Regions from separate parts of the Bacillus tuaregi genome, predicted to be linked through region 2. Evidence: a T-box and tRNA genes for the amino acid it is inferred to sense, from the RefSeq annotation. Region 2 holds a T-box; the other holds one or more tRNA genes.
The links. The T-box of region 2 lies ahead of ileS (isoleucine--tRNA ligase). A T-box ahead of a tRNA ligase gene usually reads a tRNA of that ligase, here a tRNA-Ile.
Positions count from the first base shown of each region.

Region 1: it encodes a tRNA-Ile, which carries the amino acid that the T-box ahead of ileS (isoleucine--tRNA ligase) is inferred to sense. The anticodon was not compared.

Region 1 covers NZ_LT629731.1:888,871-900,679, reverse strand. Annotated here, with positions in the region: tRNA gene BQ5321_RS06655 (tRNA-Ser) at 1-5, opposite strand, end outside; tRNA gene BQ5321_RS06650 (tRNA-Asn) at 8-82, opposite strand; tRNA gene BQ5321_RS06645 (tRNA-Ile) at 121-194, opposite strand; tRNA gene BQ5321_RS06640 (tRNA-Gly) at 204-277, opposite strand; tRNA gene BQ5321_RS06635 (tRNA-His) at 288-363, opposite strand; tRNA gene BQ5321_RS06630 (tRNA-Phe) at 372-444, opposite strand; tRNA gene BQ5321_RS06625 (tRNA-Asp) at 459-535, opposite strand; tRNA gene BQ5321_RS06620 (tRNA-Met) at 567-640, opposite strand; tRNA gene BQ5321_RS06615 (tRNA-Ser) at 820-912, opposite strand; tRNA gene BQ5321_RS06610 (tRNA-Ile) at 926-1,002, opposite strand; tRNA gene BQ5321_RS06605 (tRNA-Met) at 1,018-1,094, opposite strand; tRNA gene BQ5321_RS06600 (tRNA-Ala) at 1,146-1,218, opposite strand; tRNA gene BQ5321_RS06595 (tRNA-Pro) at 1,239-1,315, opposite strand; tRNA gene BQ5321_RS06590 (tRNA-Arg) at 1,323-1,396, opposite strand; tRNA gene BQ5321_RS06585 (tRNA-Leu) at 1,439-1,524, opposite strand; tRNA gene BQ5321_RS06580 (tRNA-Gly) at 1,531-1,605, opposite strand; tRNA gene BQ5321_RS06575 (tRNA-Leu) at 1,611-1,692, opposite strand; tRNA gene BQ5321_RS06570 (tRNA-Lys) at 1,727-1,802, opposite strand; tRNA gene BQ5321_RS06565 (tRNA-Thr) at 1,828-1,903, opposite strand; tRNA gene BQ5321_RS06560 (tRNA-Val) at 1,983-2,058, opposite strand; rRNA gene rrf (5S ribosomal RNA) at 2,067-2,183, opposite strand; gene BQ5321_RS24385 (hypothetical protein) at 2,658-2,834, shown strand; gene BQ5321_RS06545 (DMT family transporter) at 2,907-3,818, opposite strand; gene BQ5321_RS06540 (MgtC/SapB family protein) at 3,964-4,659, shown strand; tRNA gene BQ5321_RS06535 (tRNA-Ala) at 4,757-4,829, shown strand; gene aroD (type I 3-dehydroquinate dehydratase) at 4,883-5,650, opposite strand; gene BQ5321_RS06525 (DUF2179 domain-containing protein) at 6,171-6,737, shown strand; gene BQ5321_RS06520 (hypothetical protein) at 6,981-7,271, shown strand; gene BQ5321_RS06515 (formate/nitrite transporter family protein) at 7,378-8,193, opposite strand; gene BQ5321_RS06510 (cyclodeaminase/cyclohydrolase family protein) at 8,608-9,234, opposite strand; gene BQ5321_RS06505 (bifunctional 5,10-methylenetetrahydrofolate dehydrogenase/5,10-methenyltetrahydrofolate cyclohydrolase) at 9,309-10,184, opposite strand; gene BQ5321_RS06500 (formate--tetrahydrofolate ligase) at 10,201-11,809, opposite strand, start outside.
Region 2 covers NZ_LT629731.1:2,831,238-2,843,046, reverse strand. Annotated here, with positions in the region: gene ftsZ (cell division protein FtsZ) at 1-1,124, shown strand, start outside; gene spoIIGA (sigma-E processing peptidase SpoIIGA) at 1,350-2,276, shown strand; gene sigE (RNA polymerase sporulation sigma factor SigE) at 2,442-3,161, shown strand; gene sigG (RNA polymerase sporulation sigma factor SigG) at 3,320-4,102, shown strand; gene BQ5321_RS15900 (YlmC/YmxH family sporulation protein) at 4,226-4,495, shown strand; gene pgeF (peptidoglycan editing factor PgeF) at 4,569-5,393, shown strand; gene BQ5321_RS15890 (YggS family pyridoxal phosphate-dependent enzyme) at 5,397-6,071, shown strand; gene BQ5321_RS15885 (cell division protein SepF) at 6,085-6,528, shown strand; gene BQ5321_RS15880 (YggT family protein) at 6,535-6,798, shown strand; gene BQ5321_RS15875 (YlmH family RNA-binding protein) at 6,869-7,642, shown strand; gene BQ5321_RS15870 (DivIVA domain-containing protein) at 7,723-8,238, shown strand; T-box leader at 8,281-8,553, shown strand; gene ileS (isoleucine--tRNA ligase) at 8,644-11,415, shown strand.

The DNA of each region.
Region 1 (11,809 bases), 1.9 Mb from region 2:
TCTCCATTGGCTCCGCAGGTAGGATTCGAACCTACGACCGATCGGTTAACAGCCGATAGCTCTACCACTGAGCTACTGCGGAATAAAGGAAAGTTATTTTGCTTTCGCAAAAAACTCTAGTGGGCCTAAATGGACTCGAACCATCGACCTCACGCTTATCAGGCGTGCGCTCTAACCAGCTGAGCTATAGGCCCATTAATTTATGGAGCGGGTGAAGGGAATCGAACCCTCGACAACAGCTTGGAAGGCTGTGGTTTTACCACTAAACTACACCCGCGAAATGACTATGGGGCGGCTGATGGGAATCGAACCCACGAATGTCGGAACCACAATCCGATGCGTTAACCACTTCGCCACAGCCGCCATTATGATGGCTCAGGACGGAATCGAACCGCCGACACATGGATTTTCAGTCCATTGCTCTACCGACTGAGCTACTGAGCCTTATTTAAGATAAATGGCGGTCCGGACGGGACTCGAACCCGCGACCTCCTGCGTGACAGGCAGGCATTCTAACCAACTGAACTACCGGACCAGCGTATTTCCAAGTTTCCTTAGAAATACAATTGCGGGGACAGGATTTGAACCTGCGACCTTCGGGTTATGAGCCCGACGAGCTACCAGACTGCTCCACCCCGCGACAATAAAAAATATTAAGATGTACCTTATGCGACACATAGTATGCGTCATAACTGTCCCGATCTCAGGAAGCTTACTCAAGCAGCAGCTCAATCGGTACAACTCGCAACTAATTCGATGAAGGAACGCTTCGTTGCTCCACCCCGCGATAATAGAAATTAAGATATTCATACTTTTTTATGGCGGAGGAAGAGGGATTCGAACCCCCGCGCGGTTTAACCCGCCTGTCGGTTTTCAAGACCGATCCCTTCAGCCGGACTTGGGTATTCCTCCACAAAAAAGTATATGGTGGACCTTGTAGGACTCGAACCTACGACCGGACGGTTATGAGCCGTCTGCTCTAACCAGCTGAGCTAAAGGTCCAAAAAATAAAATAAGTGGTAGCGGCGATAGGGATCGAACCTACGACCTTTCGGGTATGAACCGAATGCTCTAGCCAGCTGAGCTACACCGCCACAATACTATATGAAGATGACAAGTTATTTTGCTTTAGCAAAATACTTTGATGGAGCCTAGCGGGATCGAACCGCTGACCTCCTGCGTGCAAAGCAGGCGCTCTCCCAGCTGAGCTAAGGCCCCAAAATAATCCATCTATTTAATGGTCGGGAAGACAGGATTCGAACCTGCGACCCCTTGGTCCCAAACCAAGTGCTCTACCAAGCTGAGCTACTTCCCGTAATAAGCGCGCCCGAAAGGAGTCGAACCCATAACCTTCTGATCCGTAGTCAGACGCTCTATCCAATTGAGCTACGGGCGCATATACTTCTATCCATTTGCTTTACTATGATAAAAAGCAAAGTGCCGAGGACCGGAATCGAACCGGTACGGTAGTCACCTACCGCAGGATTTTAAGTCCTGTGCGTCTGCCAGTTCCGCCACCCCGGCAAAATTTGGAGCGGAAGACGGGATTCGAACCCGCGACCCCCACCTTGGCAAGGTGGTGTTCTACCACTGAACTACTTCCGCGTTAATGCGGGTGAAGGGAGTCGAACCCCCACGCCTTGCGGCGCTAGATCCTAAGTCTAGTGCGTCTGCCAATTCCGCCACACCCGCATATGGAAAGTTATTTTGCTTATGCAAAAAACTTTGGTGAGCCATGAAGGACTCGAACCTTCGACCCTCTGATTAAAAGTCAGATGCTCTACCGACTGAGCTAATGGCTCAAAATAATGTTTTTATAATCATAAATGGTGCCGGCCAGAGGACTTGAACCCCCAACCTACTGATTACAAGTCAGTTGCTCTACCAATTGAGCTAGGCCGGCTAATTCTAGTTACTAGTTGTTAGTTTTTAGTTGTTAGGGAATTACTCTACCTAACCAACTAATAACTAGCTACTAAAAATGGTGGAGGATGACGGGCTCGAACCGCCGACCCTCTGCTTGTAAGGCAGATGCTCTCCCAGCTGAGCTAATCCTCCATTCACATGCTTGGCGACGTCCTACTCTCACAGGGACACTTGTCCCAACTACCATCGGCGCTGAGAAGCTTAACTTCCGTGTTCGGGATGGGAACGGGTGTGACCTTCTCGCTATTGTCACCAAACTCTTTAAGACATTTATTATTATAATGTTTTTTATAAATTTTGCAAGAGGTTTCATAAAAATTATTCTCGCACAAGACAACTTACTTTACATTAGCTTTCTATAAGATAGGAAGTAATATAGCATGTATTGCTTCTGATTTCAATAGTTCTTTCATGATGCATTTTGGAAAGCAATCAAATTCGCCCGTCGAATTTGCGTCCGGATTTTTATCGAGCTTGCTCGATAAACTACCTTTAAAAAAATCCGTGACATCCGCCGGAGGTTTAACTTCATTCAGCCAGGGTTTGAACCCCCACTGAATCAAAGTACTATTTTGCATTCATCCCCACATGTAGAAGTGGAGGACTTCTGTACCTGTCGCAAGCTTTAAGTACAAAAAGCATTTGCTGAATGAAGTTAAACATAGAAGTCATAATGTGATGACACTTTACATAAGTTCTAGTAACCCTATTAATTTGAAAGGTGATGAACCATGGCTCAAACGCTCGCACTCTACCTGTCGTTCATCATGGCAGTATTTTTATTTTTATATTCATACTTTGAAGGAATCAAAATTGCTGACAGTGACGATAAGGTTTATGGTGGAACATTTATTTTAACAACCGTGTCGGCCTTTGTCTTCTCTGCTCTAACATTTGCATTTAGTTAAACAAATAGCCCCTATGCTCTATAGGGACTATTTTAGTCTATCCATTTTTTCTACTATTAATAGCTACTTATATTAACCACTCTTTTTTAAGCCTATTTTCATTTTCTTCTTCACCTTCTTTTCATCTAAGAGAAAGAACATGATACCTGCGATGATAATGATGCTCCCAAAGGCTTGTGTCCAACTAATTGTTTCTTGAAATAAAAAATACGCCAAAATACCTGCACCGACAGGTTCTAATAGGATAGCCATCGAAATGGTGGAGGTGCTCAACCATTTTAATGACCAATTAAAAAGGGAATGACCTAATAAAGTTGGAAAAACCGCTAAAAGTATAAAATACAACCAGTCCCTTGATTCGTAGGGGAAGAACAATTCTCCCTTGGTTAAAGCATAGATAAACAAGGTCATTGTACTAATTGAATAGACCACAAAGGTGTACGTGATGAGCGAGATTCTTTTCCGAACTGTTTGTCCGAATAAAAAATAAACCGTCACAAGCACACAGGCTATTAACGCCAATAAGTCTCCATATAACGCTGTCCCACTTACATAAAAATCCCCCCAGCTAATCATCACACTTCCCCCTATCGCCAAAACACATGATAAAAGGGCTTTTCCGGAGAAGACTTCCTTAAAAAATAAATAAGAGCCAATAAAAGCAAATAATGGCTGCAGGGTTACTAGTACAGTGGAGCTTGCTACCGAAGTAAAACGCAACGATTCAAACCACAGGATAAAATGAAAGGCAAGAAAGACACCTGAAATTATCGAAAAGAACCAATCCTTTTTGGATATAAGCTTCAACTCTGACATATATTTATAAGTAAACAGAGGAAGCATAAAAAGGACGGTAAATAGTAACCGGTAAAATGCCGTAATACCAGATGGTGCGGAAGTCAATTTTACAAAGATGGCTGATGTTGAAATGCTAATAACACCTATCACAAGTACAAAATAGGGATTTATTTTTGGTGTGTTCATTGTCTGCTCCTTTAATGCTATTATTCTATAAATGCATATATCAATATTATATTAACATTATTTTTTATGTTATATTTTTAATAGAAGTACAATTCTGTTAAGTTCATGAATCAGAAAAATAGTCTTAATGAAAAGAGCGGTTGAGATGATCAGTATAGAATTAGATGTTTTAATGAAACTAGGAATTTCAGCAATTTTAGGCATGGTCATTGGTCTGGAAAGAGAATTAAAACGAAAACCTGTAGGACTGAAAACAAGCTTGGTTATATCGATTGTAAGTTGCTTATTGACCATTGTTTCCATTGAATCAGCCTATAAGTTCCCCCATAATGACCAGATTAATATTACGATGGATCCACTTAGACTTGCAGCCCAAATCGTTTCAGGTATTGGTTTTCTAGGTGCCGGGGTGATTTTACGAAGAGGAAATGACAGTATCTCGGGATTAACGACTGCTGCCCTCATTTGGGGTGCTGCCGGGGTTGGAATTGCGGTGGGAGCCGGTTATTATGTTGAAGCACTTGCAGGAGTTGCTATGTTAATTATCAGCGTGGAAATCATCCCCTTCTTTTTCAGCTTGGTCGGGCCAAGACAACTACGACAAAAGGAAATCAATATAAACTTAAGGGTAGACGATAAAAATAAATTCGATTCTATCATTGAGGCTTTCGAAAAACAAAAAATTCACATTCGGAAAATTCATATCGAGGATGTAAAAGGTGGTGAGCACGTCATTAGACTCCTTGTCACCGTTGATTTCCGCCGAAATATTACCGATGTTTATTATAAAGTCTCCAGCATTGATGGCGTAAAAAGAACGGAAATTGGTGGCTTACAATAATAGTTTGGAGACTCCAGCATTTTATGTAAAAAAAATCACAAAAAGCTCTTGCATCGACAGTCATTTCCCGCTATAATTTCTTTTGTACCAATCCTTTGGGGGATTAGCTCAGCTGGGAGAGCGCTTGCATGGCATGCAAGAGGTCAGGGGTTCGAGCCCCCTATTCTCCATCAACCAAAAACCTTGAGATATATCTCAAGGTTTTTTTATTTTTATGACATTCTTAGTCTAAGCTAGAATGAATCAGCTTTAGAACATTCCTTAATTCGGTGACAGGCACCTGTCCGGGAGCTGAGGCCTTGTTTGCCGCTGCAAAGGTTAAGGTGGAGCCAAAGACTTCACCTGCCAATCGGCTGATGACTCCTTTACCGGCCATTGACATCGTAATGATCGGTCGATCAGCGTATTTTTCCTTCATTTCATTTGTTGCTTCTAATAAGGTTATGACATCACCTGTATTTCTTGGCATAACAGCCATTTTCGGTATGTCCCCGCCTAATTCCTGTGCTTTTCGAAGTCGAGAGATAATCTCCTCCTTAGTAGGAGTTTTAGCAAAATCATGATTTGAAATAATAACAAAGACATTTTGACGATGTGCTTCTTCAATTAACAATTGAATCTGCCGCTCGTTTTGAAACAATTCAACATCTACCATATCAACAAGACCTGTCCGACAAATTTCTTTGTTCATTTCAAAGTAATACTGTGTGCTCACTTCCTTTTCTCCGCCTTCTCTTGCACTTCTAAAAGTGAAAATGAGCGGGATGTCAGAAAGAACAGAACGGATTCTCTCCAATCCTTGCTTTACTTTTTCAATATCTTCAACACCCTCATAAAAATCTACACGCCACTCCACAACATCCAAATCGATTGTTTTAAGAAAAGCAGCCTCGTTCTCAAGTTCTATGATGTTTTCACCAACCATAGGTACGCAAATCTTAGGTTCCCCTTCACCGATTGCTATACCCCTGACTACGACTGTATTTTTCAATTTCTCCCACTCCGTCTCTTTATACTCAAATGGTTCGTTATGTTTTGCATCTCTCTAGCAATCAAATTCACTCGTCGAATTTGCGTCCGGATTACCTGAGCTCGCTCGGGTAAACTACCTTTAAAAAATCCGTGACATCCGCCGGAGGCTTATCTACATTCAGCCGGGGGTTGAATCCCCACTGAATCGAAGGACCATTTGCATTCATCCCCGACTTGTAGAAGTAGAGGACTTCTGCTGAATGAAGTTAAAAATAGGATATCTTTTGAACCTTTGTAAAAATAGTACTATTTTCTAATTCTTCACGCAATCGATCAATATCGTAATTGTAGCGTATAAGACGTTTTTCTGTAAGCACCTTTTTTACGCAGCAACTTACGAAATGTAATAATGAATATTCTATGTCAAAAAGAGAAAGAACTAACAAGATTCACTTTATCTTAATTAAAATAATTTGACATCAGATTTTTGTTACATTTATTATCAAGTGAATGTATTTTTTATTGCGAGGCGAACATATATGTTAGATGCACTGTTAATCGTATTGATGCAATTTGTCATCGTACCACTCACAACACTTCGGACAATATTTCTTGTAAAAAGCGAGATAAAAATCGCTTCATTATTAGGCGGTGTAGAAGCACTAATCTATGTAATCAGTTTAGGAATCATCTTTTCAGATCTGTCGAACTATTTGAATATGGTTGCCTATTCTGTAGGATATTCTGGTGGAATCATTTTAGGAGGATTATTAGAAAGAAGATTAGCGATAGGATATCGAACCGTTAATGTAAGCTTACTCGATCATGATACAGAATTAATTGAAAGGCTCAGAAGCGAAGGCTTTGGCGTCACGATTTTTGAAGGTGAGGGTCGCGAGGGTAACAGACGATATCGGCTCGATATTGTCGTGAAAAGAAATAGAGAAAAGGAACTAATGAATATTTTAAATGAAGATGCTCCGAAGGCCTTTGTGGTTGCCTATGAACCAACAAGTTTTAAAGGCGGATACTTAGTGAAGGGAATGAAGAAAGCCGTCTTGAAAAAACAGGCTAAGAAAAAAGGGAATTCAGGACAAAATGTGTAGCCATTCATTTCAGGATATATTCAGGTTGTTATCCAATACTAATTATGTGAGCTTGTTCGATTCATGCCCTCTTTGATTCACAAATTAGACAATTTTTTCTGATATTTTTTATTTCTTTTTGTCTAGTAACGTATTAAAATACGCTTATAAAGAATACATCCATCAGTCAGGGCACATTACCTGCTGAATATTTGATAGTAATTCCGTTATCAATAGCGGGATAAAAAGTAAGGAGAGAATAAAATGAAGTTCCCTAAAGATGTTATTTTAGAATCTGTAGCAGAAAGAAAAGATCACCCTGATTACGGTCTAGAGTTTGTTCAGGAACTTGGAAACGATGATGCTGGCTTCGATGAAATGATTGTAGTAATTTTTAAATATAAAGAAAAGTACTATTCAGTTGAAATTCAACATATCCACGGTAAGAACAATTATGATGACTGGGCTGATGAAGTAGAATGTCCTGAGGTTGTCCGTAAAGAAGCTGTTCAATATTATTGGGAAGAAGTTAAGCAGGAAGTTAAGCAATCATAATCAAATAGACTCAAAAAGGCGGTACCCTTAGGTATCGCCTTTTTAGATAGTAAAAAATGGCTGTTTGAAAGAATCGAGCAGATTTTTTCAAACAGCGTCACAGCCATTAGCCGGCTTTTTTAATATCCTTATCAACAGAAAAGGCGCCAATTTTTGAAGCTTCCTTTTGATAAACCAGAAAATACATGAGACTGACAAAGACTGCTCCTCCAACCGCATTACCTAAAAAGACAGGAATGACATTGAACACAAATTCCGTCCAGGATAGATGTCCGGCAAAGATAGCTGCTGGAATAATAAACATATTCGCCACAACGTGTTGAAATCCAATTAATACAAAAGTCATGACTGGAAACCAAATCGCTAGAATTTTTCCAGCGACATCCTTTGCTCCGTAACATAACCAAACCGCAATCCCCACAAGCCAGTTACATCCAATTCCGGAAACAAACGCTACCCAAAATGGATCATTTACCTTCGCTTCAGCAGTATGTAGCGTCTTTTCTAAAAAAGCCCCTTCAGTCAAGCCCACAAAATGTCCAAAAAAGTAAGCAATAAATAGTGCTCCAAGGAGATTATAAAAAGCAATAAGCAGCCAGTTCTTCATTAATTGAGTGAAGCTAATTTTCCTAGCAAAATAGGCAATGCTCACCGCCATCATATTACCAGTTAGAAGTTCTCCACCAGCAATTAAGACCAATACTAGCCCAACCGGGAAAACGGCTGCCCCGATAAAGGTGACCAAACTTCCCCATTCATGCGGCATCGTGCCCGTTACACGAATATATGCTAGATATCCTAATGAGATAAAGGCCCCTCCCAAAAAGCCAAGGATCGCCATAGATAATTTGGATGACTCTACTTTTTCTACCCCTTTTTTAATAGAGATATCAGCAATCTCTTTGGGATTATAGTAACTCATATATTTCCACCTCTCCGTTGCTTTTACCCAACAATGTGAAATTATCACAATCAGTACGAGAAAGGCAATGACAAAAGTGTGTCCATTCAATTTTGTTATTTATTACTAGAGCATCTCATTCCTATCAAATTCGCACCGCCGAATTTGGGTCCGGATTTTTATCGAGCTTGCTCGATAAATTACCCCTAAAAAATCCGTGACATCCGCCGGAGGCTTAACTTCATTCAGCCGGGGTTTGAACCCCCACTGAATCGAAGGACCATTTGCCTTCATCCCCCACTTGTAGAAGTGGAGGACTTCTGTACCTGTCGCAAGCTTTCGGTACAAAAAGCATTTGCTGAATGAAGTTAAACAAAAAAGAGCGTCTGACACCACTTTTATAGTAGTATCTGACACTCCTTACGATCAACTCTTTTAAGATTGCAGCATGCTTTCAACTTCACGATAGATTTCGTCTGCCTTTGCTAAACCCATTCTCTCGATTTCAGCTAATTCAGTCTCAACCTTCTTTTTCAGCTCTGCATCCTTCATAATCTTTGTATTAATTAAGACATTCAGCTTTGCCCCTTGAAGAGCCGCTTTACAAAAAATCACTCCAACGCCTACATCACTAATGGCAATGCGAGTTCCTTTGCGGGCATATTCTTCATGTAAATGGATAGCATCAACGCAGTTTCTAGCAATTTCTAGCGGAACCATTGTCGCATCCACTAGAGCCGCTTGTAGAACCTCATCCTTTTTCTTTTTTTCCTCTTCAGTAGTAGAGGGCATTCCATAGGCCTGTGATAAGGGATAAAATACCTCTGCATCCTTACTGACCAGACTTTTTAAATTTCGAATGATCGTTTCAGATTTTTCGAGAAGCACTTTTACATCCTCTTCGACATCTTTATATTTCTTCTTTCCAATCGTTAGATTCCCAACCATACTTCCCAATGCCATTCCTAATGCCCCGACATATGCTGAGGCTCCGCCTCCACCGGGAATAGGGGCCTTTGAGGAAAGCTCTTCAATAAATTGATTGCTACTTTTTTCTAGCAAGGTAATTCCTCCGTTCTGAATAAAAATAAATAAAAATAGAAAGGAAGGCAATATCAGTCCTTCCCGCTTCATCCTTATACTGGACTATGCTCCTTACGGCCATTTGTTAAATTTTCACAAGCCTGTACGACATGGTTCAGTAATATGGTTGTTGTAATGAGACCAATCCCACCTGTAGCGGGCGTAATGCCTTTTACTTTATCAAACACAGCATCGTAATCAACATCTCCGGCAATTTTTCCATTGCCGTCGTCATTGATCCCAACATCCACAACAATCTGCCCTTCAGTGAAGTACTCTTCCGTCATGAACTTTGCTTTGCCAATCGCTGCAACGACAATATCTGCTTTTCCTGTCACAGCCGGCATATCCTTCGTTCTAGAATGACAAATCGTCACAGTTGCGTGCTCATCTAAAAGCAGCATCGCAAGCGGCTTGCCGACGACCAAGCTTCTGCCCGCCACAGCCACATTGGCGCCTTGCAATGGAATATCATAATGCTTTAGAAGCTCAATTACAGCTTTTGGCGTACACGGTGCAAACCCATTGCTATTCCCTTCAAATACTTTTTCAAGATTGACAGGCGACATGCAGTCAATGTCCTTCGCTGGGTCGATTAGATTTCGAATTTCTTCCGGGTCAAGCTGTTCCGGCAGAGGTCTGAAAATCATAATTCCATGAACATTGGGGTTATCGTTTTCTTCCTGGAATACCTGCTTTAGTTCATCCATTGTGACATCTATAGGAAGCTCTCTTACCTGGCATTGAATGCCAAGCAGGTTACAATTTTTTAAAATACTTCTTTCATACCAAATATCGTCCTCACGTTGCCCGACTCTGATTAAAAGCAATGTAGGTGCTACTTGCTTTTCGTTGAGAACGGCTACTCTTGCTTTGATTTGTTCTCTTAAGTTTTCGACAACCGGTTTTCCGGCTAATTTGATTCCCATAAATTACCTCCTGTTATTAAGAAAGACCGATAATGTTTCCGGTTTCCGTGATATCCATTCCATTAGCAGCCGGAACCTTTGGCAATCCGGGCATCGTCATGATCGTACCGGTTATGGCCACAATAAAACCGGCACCTGCATTTACTTTTATTTCTCTAACGGTTATCGTAAATCCAGTTGGAGCTCCAAGCAGCGCTGGATTATCAGAAAAAGAGTATTGGGTTTTGGCAATACATACTGGCATCTGAGACAGACCAAGCGTTGTGATTTCCTCTATTTGCCGCTTAGCTTCAGCAGTTAATTCAACCCGTTCTGCCCGATAAATTTCCGTTGCAATGGTCGTAATTTTCTCTTCAATAGATCCCTCTACAGCATAAAGCGGACGATAGTGTGATGGTTTAGTGGCACAAACCTCCACCACTTTTTCAGCCAGCTCCACAGCTCCCTCTCCACCTTTTGTGAAAACGTCTGTTAAAATAACATCGACTCCTTTTTCTCTGCATCTTTCTGTTAGTAAATGAATTTCAGCTTCAGTATCTGTAGGAAATTGATTGATTGCCACCAATGCCGGGACCCCAAATTTATTAATATTTTGAAGATGTCTTTCAAGGTTGACAAAACCATCATTGAGAGCCTTCAGATTTTCATCACCGAGTTCAGCTTTTGTTACTCCGCCGTTCATCTTTAACGCTCGTATTGTCGCGACAACAACGACAGCATCAGGCTTTAACCCGGCGTATCTGCTTTTAATATGAAAGAACTTCTCCGCACCCAAATCTGCTCCAAATCCGGCTTCGGTCACAACATAGTCAGCTATCTTCATTCCAATTCTTGTAGCCATAACGGAGTTACAGCCATGGGCGATGTTGGCAAAAGGACCACCATGGATAAATGCTGGTGTATTTTCAAGCGTTTGTACTAAATTAGGTTTTATAGCATCCTTTAATAATAGTGTCATAGCACCAGTTGCTTTTAAGTCGCCTGCGGTTACAGCACTTCCATCCGTTGAATAGGCCACTACCATTCTTGATAGCCTGTCCTTCAAATCACTAAAACTTGTTGCCAGGCACAGAATAGCCATAATCTCTGAAGCAACCGTTATATCAAAGCCGCTTTCCCTAATAAAGCCGTCCCCTTTTCCTCCAAGGCCAATAATAATGTTACGAAGAGCACGGTCATTCATATCAAGGGCTCTTTTCCATACAACCCTTTTCGGATCAATGTTAAGTGCATTGCCCTGATGTAGATGATTATCCAGCATGGCAGCAAGCAAATTATGGGCTGATGTAATGGCATGAAAATCACCGGTAAAGTGAAGATTAATATCCTCCATTGGAATGACCTGAGCATAGCCGCCCCCAGCTGCACCACCCTTTATCCCAAATACCGGTCCAAGTGATGGCTCTCTTAACGCCGTAATGGTCTTCTTCCCAATTTTATTTAACCCCATTGAAAGTCCGACATTGACCGTTGTTTTCCCTTCCCCAGCTGGAGTAGGATTAATGGCCGTTACTAAAATTAACTTCCCATCAGGTTTATCCTTTAGACGCTCTAATACATCTAAGGAGACTTTTGCTTTATATTTTCCGTATAGCTCTAATTCATCATCATGTATTCCAAGGTAT
Region 2 (11,809 bases):
CAAATGTAGAGGCATTAGCAACGATAAAGGTTATTGGTGTTGGCGGTGGTGGAAATAATGCCGTCAACCGTATGATAGAGCATGGTGTTCAAGGCGTTGAATTTATAGCTGTTAATACTGATGCCCAAGCATTAAACCTCTCCAAAGCGGAAGTGAAGATGCAAATTGGTGGTAAGCTAACAAGAGGGCTTGGTGCAGGAGCCAATCCAGAAGTAGGAAAAAAAGCGGCAGAAGAAAGTAAGGAGCAAATTGAAGAAGCCCTAAAGGGTGCCGACATGGTGTTTGTGACTGCTGGTATGGGCGGTGGAACCGGAACAGGTGCAGCCCCTGTTATTGCGCAAATTGCAAGGGATTTGGGAGCACTAACGGTCGGTGTTGTAACGAGACCGTTTACCTTTGAAGGCAGAAAAAGAGCTACACAGGCTACAGGTGGAATCTCCTGTATGAAGGATTCTGTCGATACGTTAATTGTCATCCCAAATGATCGCCTTCTTGAAATTGTAGATAAAAGTACGCCGATGCTTGAGGCATTTAGAGAAGCAGATAATGTGCTTCGTCAAGGGGTTCAAGGTATTTCTGATTTAATTGCAGTACCTGGATTAATTAACCTCGATTTTGCCGATGTAAAAACAATTATGTCAAATAAAGGCTCTGCGTTAATGGGAATCGGTGTAGCATCAGGAGAAAATCGTGCTGCTGAGGCTGCGAAAAAATCGATATCATCACCATTACTGGAAACTTCTATCGATGGGGCACAGGGTGTATTATTAAATATTACTGGCGGTTCAAACTTAAGTCTTTACGAAGTACAGGAAGCAGCTGATATTGTTGCGAGTGCTTCTGACCAAGAAGTAAATATGATTTTTGGTTCGGTAATCAATGATAATTTAAAGGATGAAATTGTTGTGACGGTTATTGCTACTGGTTTTAATGAAGAGGTAATCCAGCCTAAGCCGTTACGCCCTTCTTTTGGTCAGCAGCAAAAGCCTGCTGCAAATCCGGTGAAGAGGGAGCCTAAAAGGGAAGAACCTCCGGTGGAGCAGCCAAGGGTTAGCACACCTCAGCAGGGTGAAGATGTTCTTGATATTCCAACTTTCCTTAGAAATCGTAATCGAAGAAGATAATTAATAAAAAAGCACAGCCATTGGCTGTGCTTTTTTATTTTGCTTAATAATAGATTGGAAGTGTATTGTATTTTGTATGGATAGCTGGGTAGTAGATGATGACAAAAAACGGTTTGAATAGGGAAAATTTCTGCTTTTTTATATCCAGAAAGTGACACACTTCATCAATCAATGTAATGTATACTTTTTTGTAACAGATTAATAGATAGGGAGGAAGGAAGCTGATTGGCGGTTTATTTAGATATTATTTGGTTGTTAAATTTTCTATTTGATAGCCTCCTTCTTTATTTAACTGCGCTGGTATTAAAAAGGGATTTCCGTTACTGGAGAATTTTAGCTGGGGGGATGATTGGTTCTGTCATCATTCTATTATCCATTACTCCTTTGAATACCTATTCTGGGCACCCAATCGTCAAATTATTATTTTCAGTAGTGATGATTCTTACGGTTTTTGGCTATAGGAGATTTAAATATTTTATTAGTGGACTCATGACGTTTTATTTGGCTACCTTTCTTGTTGGCGGTTCATTAATGGGCATACATTATTTTATTCAGTTTGATTTAGATCTTTCGTCGTCCGTATTCATGGCAAGTATAAAGGGTTTTGGTGATCCGATAAGCTGGTTATTTGTAGTCCTGGGCTTTCCGTTGGCATGGCAGTTTTCGAAAAGGAATATGGATCGCATTGAAGTAGCAAAGATTCAACACAACCAGAAGGTCCTGGTGGAGATTGTATTAGGAGGCGAATCATATCGTTTTACAGGACTTGTAGATAGTGGGAATCAACTATATGACCCCATTTCAAAGATGCCAGTCATGTTTGTATCAGTCAAAAAAATAATAGAAGTGCTGCCAAAGGAATTAAAAGAGATTGCGATAGAATCAGAGGAAGTGATCTTGGGAAGCAAACCACTGGCACCGGAATGGGAAAACCGCTTGAGGGTGATTCCATATAAAGTGCTCGGACAGGAACATCAGCTGATTCTTGCGCTGAAGCCGGAGCAAATGGTCATTACACAAAATGGTGAAACCATCCAAGTAGAAAAAGGGCTCATATCCCTTACTATGCAGGAATTATCCTCAGACGACAGCTTTCAATGCATCGTCCACCCAAAAATGCTCAATGGAATAAGAAAAGCGGAGTCGGCTTGACAGGGACGACCGGCATAAGATGGCCCGAGGGTGAGGTAGTACTTAAACCTCATCATCGGGACAGCTTATGACTCGAGTCCCTAGCCGAAGAGCTAGACAAAGAAAAGCGGAGTCGGCTTGACAGGTAATGATTTTATTAATCAACCGCCAAAAGGAGGAAGAAGGATGAAGAAACTTAAACTACGCCTTTCGTATTTTTGGTATAAACTATTGTTCAAATTAGGCTTGAAAGCCGATGAAACCTACTATATTGGCGGTAGTGAAGCGCTGCCTCCTCCCCTTAACAAAGAAGAGGAAGCGTTGCTAATAGAAAAACTCCCGAATGGTGATAAAGCGGCTAGGTCTATTCTGATTGAACGGAACCTGAGATTGGTTGTGTATATTGCCAGAAAATTCGAAAATACAGGCATTAATATTGAGGATTTAATTAGTATTGGGACAATCGGATTGATTAAGGCCGTTAATACCTTTAATCCAGAAAAAAAAATAAAATTGGCTACATATGCATCAAGATGTATTGAAAATGAAATTCTCATGTACTTACGGAGAAATAATAAAATTCGCTCCGAAGTATCTTTTGATGAACCACTAAATATCGATTGGGACGGGAATGAATTACTACTATCTGATGTACTAGGAACTGAGGAGGATATCATTACAAAGGACCTCGAAGCAAGTGTAGATAAAAAACTATTGTTAAAGGCTCTTCATCAGCTTTCGGATCGTGAAAAACAAATAATGGAATTGCGCTTTGGTCTGGGTACAGGCGAGGAAAAAACACAAAAGGATGTAGCTGATATGCTTGGGATATCACAATCTTATATTTCTCGATTAGAAAAGCGAATTATAAAGAGACTCAAAAAAGAGTTCAATAAAATGGTGTAAATAAAAAATTTTTCATAAAGATATATTAGCATAATTCCTGAGGGCAGTTAGGTTTCTTCATTTTCAGCTTCAATTTGCTATTTTTCGAGCGTGCATATTTTTCCTTACAGGGGAGATACTGTTTTTTGTACAGCAACTCCTGTAAGGAGGGAAATGGATTGACTCGAAACAAAGTAGAAATTTGCGGTGTTGATACATCAAAGCTTCCAGTATTGAAGAACGAAGAAATGAGATTGCTTTTTAAGCAAATGCAACAAGAAGGGGACATATCCGCACGGGAAAAACTCGTTAACGGGAACCTGCGCCTCGTATTAAGTGTGATTCAACGATTTAATAACAGGGGCGAGTTTGTTGATGATCTGTTCCAAGTTGGCTGTATTGGACTTATGAAATCAATTGATAATTTTGATTTAAGTCAAAACGTGAAATTTTCCACCTATGCTGTTCCGATGATTATCGGAGAAATCAGACGTTATTTGCGTGATAATAACCCGATACGTGTTTCACGGTCACTCAGGGACATCGCCTATAAGGCACTGCAAGTACGGGAACGATTAATGAGTAAAACATCACGTGAACCTACAGCAGAAGAAATCGCAAAAGAATTGGATGTCCCGCATGAAGAAATTGTCTTTGCTCTTGATGCCATTCAAGATCCGGTATCACTATTTGAACCGATTTATAATGATGGAGGAGACCCCATCTTTGTTATGGATCAGTTGAGTGATGAAAAAAACAAAGACATCAATTGGATTGAAGAAATCGCCCTTAAAGAAGGAATGCGCCGTCTGAATGAACGGGAAAAGCTTATCCTACGGAAACGATTTTTTCAAGGGAAAACGCAAATGGAAGTGGCAGAGGAAATTGGTATTTCTCAGGCGCAGGTTTCAAGACTTGAGAAAGCTGCCATAAAACAAATGAATAAAAATATACAAAGCTAAAGCTGCCGAATAAGGGCGGCTTTTTTAATGGCAAAAAACGTCTTATTTTTGAAGCTTATTAAGTGATTTTTCGGCTACGTCTACACATATACATTATTAAGGCTGATAGTGGGAGTGAAACAGATGGTAAGAATCTCTGATTTCCAGATAAAAGACGTGGTAAATGTAGCGGATGGAAAAAAGCTTGGCAATATTGGGGATATTGAAATCGATGTACAAACAGGAAAAATCGAAGCGATAGTGATTTCCGGCTCAGGTAAGATCCTTGGATTCTTTGGTAAGGATGAGGATATCATAATACCTTGGAAGAATATTTTGAAAATAGGTGAAGATGTCATCTTAGTTCGCTACAAGGAATCTTCGGAATATAAAATCAATGAAGAAGAAACGTAAAGAATGGTTTTTTACTGGGATGCGTTTTCATTGTATGATAGAATAATCTAATAAAAAAAGATGAGGTATCAATATGGATCCTTTTGTTTTAAAAGAAAAAGAGTATTACGTCCTTAATGACTGGGTCCAAAGGTTTCCAAACTTAACGGCTGGCTTTACGACGAAGAATGAGGGGAAAAGTAGCGGTGTCTATCATAGTTTAAATGTCGGTTTTCATGTGAATGATTCTGAACAGGCTGTATATGAGAACCGGCTCCTATTAGCGAATAAACTAGATTACCCTTTAAATACATGGGTCGGTGGAGAGCAAACCCATGACATAAACATTAAAAAAGTCACCGAAGCTAACAAAGGGAAGGGGGCAGCTTCATATGACGATGCGTTTAAGCAAACGGATGGATTTTTCACCTATACACCGGGAATTCTGCTAACCTTATGCTTTGCTGACTGTGTGCCTCTTTACTTCATTCACCCTGATTCAGGAGCAGTCGGTATTGCTCATGCAGGCTGGAAAGGGACTGTTAATGGAATTGCCGAGGAAATGATTTCTGTATTTCGATCTGAAGGTTTGAATTTAAATGACATTTTTGTGGCAATTGGGCCCTCTATATGCGAAAATTGTTATATAGTTGATGATCGTGTTATTAAATTAGTGGAAAATAGACTAGAAGATGTCGAGATAAAACCATATAATTTAATCAGTGGTAATCAATATAAACTAGACTTAAAGGAATGTAATAAAGAGATTCTTTTAAAGGCAGGGCTGCCCAAGAAAAATATTCTCATAACGAAACTTTGTACCAGCTGTCAAAAGGAACAATTTTATTCACATCGTAGAGACCAAGGAAAAACCGGACGAATGATGAGTTTTATCGGCTGGAAGGAGGCAATTCTGTAAGAAATGAAAGTGGCAGATAATTTACAGACAATCAAAGACACGATAGCGAAAGCGTGTGTACAGTCTAACCGAAATCCCGAAGAGATTAGAATCATTGCCGTAACCAAATACGTATCGATTGAACGGGCGAAGGAAGCTTTGGATTCGGGGGTTGTTGATTTAGGTGAAAATCGCGAGGAAGGCTTAACGGCTAAATGGGATGCTTTACAGGACAAGCCTACTTGGCATTTTATCGGATCCCTACAAACGCGGAAAGTTAAAAATATTATCGATAAAGTCGACTATATACATTCACTTGATCGACTATCACTTGCTAAAGAAATCGATAAACGGGCAAATCGAAGGATTAAATGCTTAGTGCAAGTGAATGTATCTGGTGAGGAAACCAAACACGGGGTAGCACCAGAAGAGGTTAGGCCGTTTATCGATGAAATAAAACAATATCCGAATATTGAGGTAGTCGGGTTAATGACGATGGCACCTTATACGGATGATCAAGCATTTTTGCGTGAATGCTTTAAAAAGCTGAAAAGTATTCAATTAAACATCAAACAGTTGAAGCTTGAATATGCACCTTGTACTGAATTATCGATGGGGATGTCAAATGATTATAGAGTAGCCATTGAAGAAGGTGCAACAATGGTTCGCATTGGAACAGCCTTAGTCGGAGAGGAATAGGAGGTTCGAAGAGATGAGCATTAAATCTAAATTTAAAACCTTTTTCTTTTTAGATGATGAATATGCTGATAACGAAGAGGATCAATATGAAGAAGAATATGAACCAGAAAAAAAGCAAAAAACATTCTCAACTCCGCCTAAGCAAAATGTTGTTAGCTTACAAAGCGTACAAAAATCCTCTAAAGTGGTATTGGTTGAACCTCGAGTATATGCAGAAGCACAGGACGTTGCAGATCACCTGAAAAACAGGAAAGCTGTTGTTGTCAATCTACAGCGCATTGATCATGACCAGGCAAGAAGAATTGTCGACTTTCTAAGTGGAACTGTCTATGCAATAGGCGGAGATATACAAAAAATCGGCATGGATATTTTTATTTGTACACCAGATAATGTTGAAGTTTCCGGCAGTATATCTGAATTTCTTCAAGAAAAAGAATTTGAACATTCGAGGTGGTAAAAGCAAATGGGATTTATTATTAGCATAGTGTCAACATTGATTTATTACTATTCCTGGGCATTAATTATTTATATTTTAATGTCATGGTTTCCAAATGCTCGCTCATCTAGTATAGGTCAGTTTTTAGGCCGTATATGTGAGCCATATTTAGAGCCGTTTCGTCGTTTTATTCCATCTATCGGGATGATTGATATTTCACCGATTGTTGCCTTTATGGTATTGAACTTTGCTACAGCAGGCTTAGGACAGCTCGCAAGATGGTTTGCGTAAAGGGATAAGAGTGGTATATAAAGGGGCGCGGTCCCTTTTTTAAAAATTGCATTAATATTAGGTGAATTTCATGTCAATCTATCAGCATTTCCGACCGGAGGAACGAGAATTTATTAATCAGGTGGTCAATTGGAAGTCGTATGTGGAGCAAGCATACGCTCCTAAATTAACGGACTTTCTTGATCCGCGCCAGCAGCAAATTGTGAAGAAAATTGTAGGTCAGCATATGGATGTCAAGTGGGGTTTTTTTGGTGGTTCTGACCATACAGAGCGAAAAAGAGCCCTGCTATTTCCAGACTATTATCAAGCAGAAGACAGTGATTATAAAATTTCATTATATGAAGTGGAATATCCAAGGAAATTTATTAGCATCGCTCATCGGGATTTACTAGGGAGTCTGATGTCACTTGGGTTAAAACGGGAAAAATTTGGAGATATTGTCATCGTTGGGGACCGCCTGCAATTCTATTGTGCTGAAGAGGTCGCAGAATATGTCCGCCTTCAATTACAAACAGTGGGAAGGGCAAATGTACAGTTATCTACACAAGTCTTGTCTGAGGGTATCCTTCCTCAGGATTTGTGGGTTGAAAATGCTGTAACTGTTTCATCGTTAAGGCTTGATGCAGTGATTGCAGCTATTTTTCAACTGTCCAGACAAAAGTCTCAAAGCTTAATAGGCTCAGGACTTGTAAAAGTAAATTGGACAAGCATAGATAATCCTTCATTTGAGTGTGGTGAAGGTGATACGATATCTGTTCGCGGCTACGGTCGTGGTAAGCTATTCTCAATTGAGGGGAAAACGAAGAAGGAGAAATGGCGTATAGCAGTGGGAAGGCAAAAATAATTATTTTTTTGCAGGAATAAAGTCGAATTTGTCGAAAGATAAAAAGGGCAAACGAGAGAAAAAACTTGGGAGGTGGCAGTATGCCATTAACGCCATTGGATATACATAATAAGGAGTTTAGTAAGGGTTTTCGGGGATATGATGAGGATGAAGTAAATGAATTCCTTGACCAGGTAATTAAGGATTATGAAATTGTTCTTCGTGAAAAAAAAGAGCTGGAAGATAAATTAAACGAAATGACTGACAGAATGGGTCATTTTAACTCGCTAGAAGAAACGCTCAATAAATCAATTGTTGTTGCACAGGAAGCTGCTGAGGAAGTAAAACGTAATGCTCAAAAAGAAGCCAAGCTGATTATTAAAGAGGCAGAAAAAAATTCGGACCGCATTGTGAATGAATCCCTGTCTAAGGCAAGAAAAATTGCGCTTGAAATTGAAGAACTGAAAAAGCAATCAAAGGTATTTCGGACCCGATTTAAAATGCTGATTGAAGCACAGCTTGACTTATTAAATAATGACGATTGGGATCATTTGCTCGAGTATGAGCTTGATTCCACAGAGTTAAAATCAACTCAGGAAGAAGATTCCTTAGCTTGACGCGTAACTGGAAAAAAGCATATAATGTCTAATACAATATTCATTTAAACGTTGATAGGGACAGTACAGCTTATCGAAAGCTTATCAAGCGAACCGGGGATGGTGGAAGCCCGGCATAAGCGTTAAGTCTGGAAGATCACCCTTGAGTTCCTTACTGAAACTATAACTCAAGTTAAGCCACCGGCGGGCGAATTTGATTAATGGGATTAAGCTAAGGCGTGTCATTCGCGTTAAGAATGCTTTTGAGCGGATAGAGAGATTTTTTCTATCTACAAGGGTGGTACCGCGGGAAATAAAGCCTTTCTCGTCCCTTTTTGGGATGAGAAGGGCTTTTTTGTTTTTCTTTTTATCGTGATGTAAAGACAGCTTATGAAAATAGCTAATGAATGTAATGGAGGAAGTCAAATGGATTACAAAGATACTTTATTAATGCCAAAAACTGAATTTCCTATGCGAGGCAATCTGCCTAAAAGAGAGCCTGAAATTCAAGAGAAATGGGAAGAAATGGATATTTATCAATTAGTACAGGAAAGAACAAAGGACCGTCCTATGTTCGTACTTCATGATGGACCTCCATATGCCAACGGTGACATTCATATGGGGCACGCATTGAATAAAATTCTAAAGGATTTTATTGTTCGATATAAATCCATGAGTGGCTATAATGCCCCTTATGTGCCTGGCTGGGATACGCATGGTCTTCCTATTGAACAGGCATTGACAAACAAAGGGGTAAAACGGAAAGAAATGTCCGTTGCCGAATTTAGAAAGCTTTGTGAAAAGTATGCTTATGAGCAAATTGAAAACCAACGTAATCAATTCAAGCGTCTAGGTGTTCGTGGTGATTGGGAAAATCCTTATATTACTTTGAAGCCTGCCTATGAGGCACAGCAAATTAAAGTATTCGGTGAAATGGCCAAAAAAGGTTATATTTACAAAGGTAAAAAACCTGTTTATTGGTCCCCTTCAAGTGAATCTGCTCTTGCAGAGGCTGAAATTGAATATCAAGATAAGAAATCACCATCGATTTACGTTGGGTTTCCAGTAAAAGATGGTAAAGATGTATTGGATACAGATGTTAAAATCATTATCTGGACAACAACACCATGGACAATACCGGCTAACCTTGGTATTTCTGTTCATCCTGATTTAACTTATGTTGTTGTAGAAGAAAAAGGACAAAAATATCTTGTTGCAAAGGATCTTCTTGAGGTTGTCACAAGCGAAATCGGCTGGGAAAATCCGGTCACTGTTCTATCCGTTAAGGGAAGTGAGCTTGACCGTATTGTAGCAAAGCACCCAATATACGACCGTGATTCTCTTGTCATGCTTGGTGATCATGTAACGATTGATGCCGGAACAGGCTGTGTTCATACTGCGCCAGGACATGGGGAAGATGACTTTTATGTTGGACAGAAGTATGGTCTAGATGTTCTCTGCCCAGTTGATGATAAAGGGGTTATGACAGAGGAAGCAGAAGGTTTTGCCGGATTATTTTATGATAAAGCGAATAAACCCATAACAGAAAAGCTTGAAGAAGTCGGGGCCCTGTTAAAGCTATCCTTTATCACTCACTCCTATCCGCATGATTGGAGAACGAAAAAACCGGTTATCTACCGTGCAACTGCACAGTGGTTTGCATCTATTAAAGATTTCCGTGATGATTTGCTTGAAGCGATTAAAGAAACAAAATGGGTTCCAGCCTGGGGGGAAACAAGATTATTTAACATGGTTCGCGACCGTGGTGACTGGTGTATTTCTCGTCAGCGTGCATGGGGTGTGCCAATTCCAGTGTTTTATGCTGAAAATGGTGAGCCTGTTATTACGGATGAGACAATTGAACATGTATCAAACCTATTCCGCGAGTATGGATCAAATGTTTGGTTTGAACGAGAAGCAAAGGATCTTCTGCCTGAAGGATTTAAGCACGAGGGTAGTCCTAACGGTACCTTTACAAAGGAAACAGACATTATGGATGTTTGGTTCGATTCTGGTTCTTCCCACCAAGCAGTGTTAGTAGAACGTGATGACCTACAGCGCCCAGCGGACCTTTACTTAGAAGGCTCTGACCAATATCGCGGCTGGTTTAACTCATCCTTGTCTACCGGTGTAGCGGTAACAGGAAAAGCACCATATAAAGGTGTATTAAGTCATGGATTTGCACTCGATGGTGAGGGCAGAAAAATGAGTAAATCGGTTGGGAATGTAGTAATCCCTGCAAAGGTGATGAATCAATTAGGTGCAGACATTCTTCGACTTTGGGTCGCTTCAGTTGATTATCAAGCAGATGTTCGTGTATCTGATGCAATATTAAAGCAAGTGGCAGAGGTATACCGTAAAATTCGTAATACTTTCCGCTTTTTACTTGGAAACCTTGATGATTTTAATCCGACTAAGGATGCGATTCCGTATGAAAAGCTACGTGAAGTAGATCAATTCATGCTAGTTAAATTAAATGAGTTAATCAAACAGGTTCGTAACAGCTATGAAAATTATGAATTTGCAAGTATTTATCATGCAGTTAATAATTTCTGTACGCTTGACTTGAGTTCCTTCTATCTTGATTTTGCAAAGGATGTCCTATATATCGAAGCAAGTGATCAATATGACCGTCGTGCCATTCAAACCGTCTTATATGAAAGCTTACTATCTCTAACCAAATTAGTTGCACCAATTCTCTCCCATACAGCTGATGAGGTATGGAATTTTATTCCAGAAGTAGAAGAGGTAAGTGTGCAATTAACCGATATTCCTGAAGCACAAGAACTGGCGGGAGCAGAACAATTATTGGCTAAATGGTCTAAGTTCATGAATCTTCGTGATGATGTGTTAAAAGCACTGGAAGAGGCACGTAATCAGAAAGTGATAGGGAAATCCTTAACAGCAAAAGTAACGTTGTATGTAAGAGACGATACAAAGAATCTTTTAGATTCAATCCAAGAGAATTTACAGCAGCTCTTTATTGTATCCGGCTTTGAGGTAGTTGATGGCTATGACAAAGCTCCAGAGGAAGCTTTAAAGCTTGAGCACGGAGCAATCGTCATTTCAAAAGCAGAAGGTGAGACCTGTGACCGCTGCTGGACAGTAACACCAAATGTTGGTGAGAGAGAAAACCATCCAACCCTTTGCCCACGCTGTGCAGATGTTGTGCAGAAGAATTACAGTCATTTAGTGTAATCATATGTTGCAAAAAGGCAGATTTTATATATCTGCCTTTTTGTGTTAATCGATTTGAAAATCTATTTTAAATAAACTGAGGTAGCGTTTAACTTCATTCAGCAGAAGTCCTCCACCTCTACAAGTGAGGGATGAATGCAAATGGTACTTTGATTCAGTCGGGGTTCAAACCCCGGCTGAATGAAGTTAAGCCTCCGGCGGATGTCACGGATTTTTTAAAGGTAGTTTATCGAGCGACTCGATAAAAATCCGGACGCAAATTCGACGGGCGAATTTGATTAATTAGATAAAATATTCCACCTTCGTTAATTGTTGTTCACCTTGACAAATGTTTTCCCGTGTTTATTGGTACAAGCGGGAAATGATAATTGGTACAACAAGAACGGAGGGAAGG